DNA from 2 places in the Arthrobacter sp. UNCCL28 genome. Region 2 is predicted to be linked to the other one. Evidence: riboswitches for the same ligand, from Rfam matches in the RefSeq annotation. Region 2 holds a riboswitch; the other holds the start of a gene.
The links. Region 2 has a riboswitch for cyclic di-AMP ahead of BLQ01_RS15525 (NlpC/P60 family protein). Riboswitches for the same ligand answer to the same signal wherever they lie in the genome.

Region 1: it holds a riboswitch for cyclic di-AMP, as region 2 does, so the genes downstream of both, BLQ01_RS08455 (C40 family peptidase) here and BLQ01_RS15525 (NlpC/P60 family protein) in region 2, are expected to answer to the same signal.

What each region holds. Positions count from the first base shown of each region.
Region 1 covers NZ_FMWE01000002.1:856,460-859,854, reverse strand. Annotated here, with positions in the region: gene BLQ01_RS08465 (iron-dependent transcriptional repressor DtxR) at 1-342, shown strand, start outside; cyclic di-AMP (ydaO/yuaA leader) riboswitch at 530-771, shown strand; gene BLQ01_RS08460 (M23 family metallopeptidase) at 776-1,606, shown strand; cyclic di-AMP (ydaO/yuaA leader) riboswitch at 1,745-1,913, shown strand; gene BLQ01_RS08455 (C40 family peptidase) at 1,918-2,664, shown strand; gene BLQ01_RS08450 (NlpC/P60 family protein) at 2,764-3,395, shown strand, end outside.
Region 2 covers NZ_FMWE01000005.1:239,124-242,518, reverse strand. Annotated here, with positions in the region: gene BLQ01_RS15530 (NAD(P)/FAD-dependent oxidoreductase) at 1-593, shown strand, start outside; gene BLQ01_RS15525 (NlpC/P60 family protein) at 789-1,574, opposite strand; cyclic di-AMP (ydaO/yuaA leader) riboswitch at 1,578-1,770, opposite strand; gene BLQ01_RS15520 (copper resistance CopC family protein) at 1,921-2,553, opposite strand; gene BLQ01_RS15515 (NCS2 family permease) at 2,668-3,395, shown strand, end outside.

The sequences.
Region 1 (3,395 bases), on a different contig from region 2:
CTCCTGGAACACCCCACAGAATCCCCGTACGGCAACCCCATCCCGGGCCTGGAAGCGCTCGGCGGTCTTGCCACCCAGCCATTCCCCCGCGTGGACGTCAACCTCCTGCAGGCCATGGAGGGTTACGCGGCCAACTCCCGGGTAGCGGTCACCCGCTTGGCGGAGCCCATCCAGGTTGAGCCTGAGCTTCTTACCCAGTTGGACGAAGGCGGAATCCGGCCCGGCGCCGCGGTCTCGCTGGAACGTGTGGGGGAGTACATTTCCGTCCGCGTCCCAGGCATTGAAGGTGCCCTGGAGCTTCCACCTGAGGTTGCGGCACACGTCTTCGTCTCTGTTGGCTGAGACAACCCTGCCTTGCTGCACGGTGGCATATCTCACTTTTGAACGCCCGGCGCGCATGTGACCTGCGGTTTTCCGGGATTAGTGATAAGGGGTTGCCGCCCGCATGCCCGTTCCTGTTGATAACGAATTTATTACTGCGGGCCTTAATCCCCTATAGTTATCTACTAGCGCTGATACCAAAGCGTTACCTGTTCCGGAGCCGAGCTCTGCCAGCGGAACAGGTGTGCCATCCACCACTGGCAGAGGCGGGGGAACCACAAGCGGCTGTCTAAAGAAGCAGCCTTGGGGTGAAGTCCGCAGCAGAAGTGCCCATTAACGCATGTACCTCCTGGGATACCTGTGTGCCGTGAGCGCTTCGTGCGGGCCGGGTCTTGAAACTCTCTGACCCGAATCCGACAGCTAACTTCGCAGGCTTTTTAGAGAGGAATAGAGTTTGACAACGCAGAACGTCAGGGGCCGTCGCCGCGCGTCGGGCCCCGCTGCTGAGCTGCGGCCAGCCCGCGTCGTATCGGAGATCCGGCCACGCGACACCGAACGCCAGGTTCGCCGCCGTAAGAGCCCGTTGCGCCAGGTTGCCGACTTCGCTGCAGCCAGTGGCGTCGGGCAAAAGGCCGGAGTTGCGCTTGCCGCCACCGGCCTGGCCTTGACTGTCGGTCTGCCGGCCACAAGCCCCGTCATGGCCACCTCGGAGTCAGGCCAGACCGAGTCTGCCCTGGCAGTATCCGGTGGCAGCCAGCCGGAGGTCTCCGCGGCCGCATCGGCCAAAATCGACTTCAGCCGGGCAGCGGTTGCCACGGCTGCCGACCCCGACGGCAAGTTGAAGCAACTGCTCAGCGCCCAGTCCGCGGGCAGCATCCAGCGTGCCTCCTCTGCAGGCACCATGGCCAGCCCCCTCGACACGCTGACCACAGCGTCACCGTTCGGCTACCGCGTCAGTCCCCTCACGGGAGGCTCCGGTGACTTCCACCGCGGCCAGGACTTTGTGGCGCAGTGCGGCACGGCCGTCCATGCAGCGGCATCCGGCAAGGTCACCTTCGCCGGATGGCACGAGTACGGCGGAGGCAACCGCGTGGTCATCGACCACGGCAACGGCCTCGAGACCACGTACAACCACCTGTCGTCCTTCACCGTCAAGGTGGGCCAGACGGTCACCCGCGGCGACACCGTGGCGCTCAGCGGTACCACTGGCGCCTCCACCGGTTGCCACCTCCACTTTGAAGTACAGGTCAACGGCGAAGTTGTTGACCCCATGGGCTGGCTTTAGTCCATTTGATGGTCGTCTCTCGCATTCGTGACACGCCTCGTGACCTGAATGTGACATTCGCGTTCAACTGTTGTACCGTACAAAGCGCATCGGCTTTTTAGGGGGCCGGTGCACTTGAGTGGATTGCCTAGCTCTGCCACTACTCAAGGTCCGTTCGCATAAATCGTCTGGCAGGGGCGGGGGAACCACTTCTGGTCTTCGTGAGAAGACCTTGGGGTTAAGTCGCAAAAGCTTCCTTGAAGCAGCGCGGCCGGATGACTCCCATCCGAATCCGACAGCTCACCTCGCAGGCATTGGGAGAGGCTACCTACGTGTCATCACGCACTACCCCTGCGCGCCATCGCGCTGAATCGGTTCGTACGAACCCCTTGAACTCGCTTTCCAAGGCTGTTTCATCCAACGCCGGTACCGTCGGCCGCCAGGCTGTCGTCCTGGCAGCAGCCTCAGGTCTCGTCCTCAGCGTTGGTCTGCCGGCCCAGGCAGCAGACACCGATGTTTCAAAGTCGGAAGCCTCCAGCACCCAGCAGATGGTCACCACTGCGGTAGTCACCGCGGAGCCCACGGCAACCGTCTCCTTCGAAAGCCCCGTAGTGGCCACGAAGGAAGCTCCCAAGGTTGTCCAGCGCGCTTCCCAGACCACCGGACGCACCTCGGCCTCCGGCGACCAGGCCACAGCAGGTGCTGTGACCGCCAAGTCCACCGAAGCCAAGGATGCTGCTTCCAGCGCCGCCGCTTCCGGCCTCGCCGCGATCGCCTACACCGGCATCGGGCACCCTTACGTTTGGGGCGGCACCACCCCCAACGGTTGGGACTGCTCCGGATTCACCCAGTGGGTGTACGCCCAGGCCGGCATCAGCATCCCGCGCGTCAACGCCTGGACGGCCATGAAGCCCACCAGCACCCCTGCCCCCGGTGACCTGGTCATGCAGAACGGTGGAGCGCACGTAGGCATCTACGTGGGCAACGGAATGATGATCAGCGCCTTGAACCCGGGACAGGGCACGCTCCTGCACTCGGCTGCCTCCACGGGCACCTCCTCCTTCTTCACCCTCCGCTAGAAACAAACCGATTCGGGGTTCGCCGGCATGCCCCCAAGTGCCGGCGCGCCAATGAGCCGCGTGTACCCCAACTGCACGCGGATACGAAAAGAGAAAACCATGACCAGTGCACACAAGGTTGCACGGCATCGCGCTGAGGCCCCCAAGACCAGCTCGCTTGCCGTGATCGCCAAGGCCGTCAGTGAAAACGCCGGCGGCGTGGGCCGACAGGCAGCCGTCATTGCCGCAGCTTCAGGCCTGGTCCTGACCGGCAGTGTCGCAGCCAACGCTGCCGAGACCAAAGTGGACCGTGAATCCACCTCGACGTCTACCTTGGACGTCCAGTCGGTTGTGCAGTCCACCATCGCTGCAGACTCCACGGTTGCCATCTCCTACGAACGCCCCGTGGTCACCACGGTGCAGGCTCCGGCTCCCGTAGAGAAGAAGGCTCCCGCGAAGGCTGAAACCAAGGAGCCGGCGGCAAGCACGGCAACAGGCGGAAACGCCACGCTGGCCGTCAACACCTCGGCTCCTGCGGCTAAGGCTCCCGCCGCTGCCAGTGGCCTTGGTGCCGCAATCGCCGCAGCCGCGTACGCACAGCTTGGTGTAACCCAGGACTGCACCATGCTGGTGACCAACTCCCTGGCAGCGGTCGGCATCAACTTCCACGACTGGCCGGCCGGCTACCTCTCCCTTGGCCGCACCGTCAGCGCAGCGGAAGCACAGCCGGGCGACCTCGCTTACTACGCCAA
Region 2 (3,395 bases):
GCGTGGGCTCCATAGTGGTGGACGGGTTCGGTGCGTTGTCGGCAACTGGCCCTTCAGTCCACACAGGCATGCTTCAACGCTGTGATGCCGGCGATCCCGCAGCCATGCAGGAACGCAACGAGATCCTCCGCCACCTGCGGAACTACGCCGCCAGCCATCACCTGGACGTCCGCAGCACCACGCGAGCGGTGCGCCTTGATTTCCTGGGCTCGGACCCCTCCCAGCAGATTGGCTACGGCCTGGCTGCGAGTATGACCACTGCCGGCCTCAGGACAGGGCTCCACGCCTCCGGCCCCTTGGAATCCACGCGCCGCCAATGGGCAGTGCACACTGCCAGCGGCGTCCTTTTGGCCGACCACATAGTGGTGACACGCTGTGCCCAGAGCCAGTTGCGCCGCATGCTGGCGGAACTGGGCATAGCGATCGGCCAGAACCTGTCCGCGGCCATGCGGGCTGTCGGAATGCACCTCGTCGGAGTCGGCGAACTCATCACGCCCACACCGAAGGAAGTGCTTCGGCAGGCAAAGGCCGTGGGCCAGACGATCTCATCCAAGGTCGCCCTTGCCGCAGGGCCGGGCATAGCCACCGCTTAGCGGACAAAGGCTCCGGGGCCGCCCCTGAAGCGCCGTTTGGGCGAAGAAGGACCCTCCTGCGCACGGATTCATGACGCGCCCTACCGGCGTCGAACCTGACTCCGAACTTTTACTCACATAACTTAACGCCAAAGGCCGGTGTCCTCGAAGATTGGTTCTTCGAAGACACCGGCCTTTGAACTGAAGCGTGAGGCTTTATGCGCCAGCGCGTACGTAGGTCAGGGGACCCGTAGCAGTCAACCAGCTGATCGGGTGGATACCCGTCTGGTTGCCATTGATGCCACCGCTGATTGCCTGGCCGTTGCCGATGTAGATGGCAACGTGGCCGGACTGGACGATCATGTCACCGGGCTGGGGTGAGCTGACAACCTTGCCGTAGTTCATGAACTGCATGGGACCGAGGTCGCCAACAGGGATGCCTGCGGAACCGAGTGCCCGCTCCACCATGGCGGTGCAGTCCTGCATGATGCCGATCTGGGCGTAGGCCGAGGCGACCATGGCAGCGTTGACGCCACCGACGGCCGGGGCAGCAGCTGCTGCAGGAGCAGGAGCAGCGGCGGCCGGAGCGGCAGCAGCAGCCTTGGCAACAGGAGCCGTTGCAGCTGCGGTGGTGACTGCAGCCTTCTTGGCGACGGGAGCCGGAGCAACCGGAGCCGGCTTTTCGATGACCGGAGCTGCTACGGAAGCAACAGCAGGGCGCTCGAAGTTGACGGTGGCGGTGGCCAGTGCGGTCACAACCTGGGTGGGAGCCTCGGAAACGGTCTCAGCGACCGTGGCGGGGCTGGAGTCCCGCTGAACCGGAGCTTCAGCTGCGTGGGCAGCAATGGAGCCGGTCAGGACAAGGCCAGAGGCTGCTGCGATGACAGCTGCCTGGCGGCCAGCGCCGGAAGCGTTGCTGGCGACTGCCTTGGAGATCGAGATGAACGGATTAGGACGTACGCTGTCCGCCTTACGACGGCCGCGAAGAATGCGTGAAGACATGAAAGAGCCTCTCCCGATGCCTGCGAGGTTAGCTGTCGGATTCGGATGGGAGTCACCCGGCCACTACGCCCCGCTGTTACGCGGAAGCTTCGTGACTTCACCCCAAGGCACGCTCGAAAGCGACCTAAAATGGGTTCCCCGTCTCTGCCGTAAGGTTTGTCTGCGAACGGATTCCGGACTGCGGCAGAGCTAGGCAATCAGGCCGGAAGTGCCCGCTACGTGGAACAGGCACAGGTATAACCGTACGCGATGATCACGCCGAAGTCACATTTAAGTAACGAGAACCGCGCCTCTGGCGTGTCGCGGTGACCATTTCGAGATCTTCGCAGCTACGTAGAAAACCCCGTTATTCCGCGGCGGAATCGCCCTCAGAGTCATTTGACGCAGCCAGTTTCCGGCGTGCTGTAACAGCCAGAAAAATAACGAGACCAACAGCAACCACGGCCAGCCCAACAATGCTCCAAGGGAAGGGCTGGGAGGCGTCGGCGGCAGGCTCGCTCTTGCCCGTTCCCGGCGCCCCGGTTCCTGCGGTGGGCACAGCTGCGGAGGATGAAGCCGGGGCCGACGGCGAGGCACCTGCCGAGCCACCCGGCGTCGTGCTTCCTGCGGTGGCGGTGAACGTAAAGGTGCCCTCGATGGGGTGGGAATCGCTGCTGACGACGCGCCACACGACGGTATATTCGCCGGCGGGAGCGCCTTCGCGCAGCTTCTGAACGGCCTGGTTGTCGATGATTTCCACAGGTCCGTCGGCCCAGTTTTCGCCGGCCGCCGTGACCGTCACGCCCGAACCGATCGCGAGCGGCCGGTTGTTGAACGTAATGGAGACCGACGCCGGAACTTCCGCCACCGCTGTGCCGTTGGCCGGCGTCGTGGATTCTGCGACGTCATGGGCAGATGCCGGGGCCGCGGAAAACAGCAGGGCAGAGGCGAAGGCAAGAGCGGCGACGACGGCGGCCAGAAGCGGGCGGATGGTACGCATGGGGCGGTTTCTCCTAGTGTTGGCTTCCTTACAGACTAGGCGAATCGTCCGGAGGCCCTTTACCGGACCGCATAGGATTTGAAAGCACACTCCCCTCGATCCCCGGAGTCCTTCATGCTTAAACAAGGTTCGGCAGTAGACCGCTACTTCAAAATTACTGAACGTGGATCCACGTACTCACGGGAAATTCGTGGCGGCTTCGCGACGTTCTTCGCCATGAGCTACATCGTGGTGCTGAACCCGTTGATCCTCTCCGGGGCTGATTCGAGCGGGGCGTCCCTTGGATTCACCGCCGTCGCCGCCACCACGGCGTTCGTAGCGGGCATCCTGACCATCCTCATGGGCGCCTGGGCCAAGCACCCGTTCGCCGTGGCAACAGGATTGGGCGTCAACGCGTTCGTCGCCGTGACAGTGGCCTCGCACCCGCAACTGACATGGCCGGACATGATGGGCCTTGTGGTGTTGTCCGGTGTGACCATGCTCATCCTGGTGCTCACCGGTTTCCGCACTGCCGTGTTCAAGGCCGTTCCGGAAGCCCTTAAGACCGCGATCGTGGTGGGCATTGGTCTCTTCATTGCGTTGATCGGCCTGGTCAATGCAGGGTTTGTCCGGCGGATTCCGGACGCTGCCGGCACCACGGTTCCCCTGGGACTTGGCGTGGACGGCAAGCTCATGGGCTGGCCTACCCTGGTGTTCGCAGTGGGCCTGATCCTGACCATCGCGCTGGTGGTCCGCAAGGTCCGCGGCGCCATCCTGATCGGCATTGTGGTTTCCACCGCACTGGCCGCCATCCTCGAATTCACCCTCCACATCGGCCCCAGCTTTGACGGCAAGAACGTCAA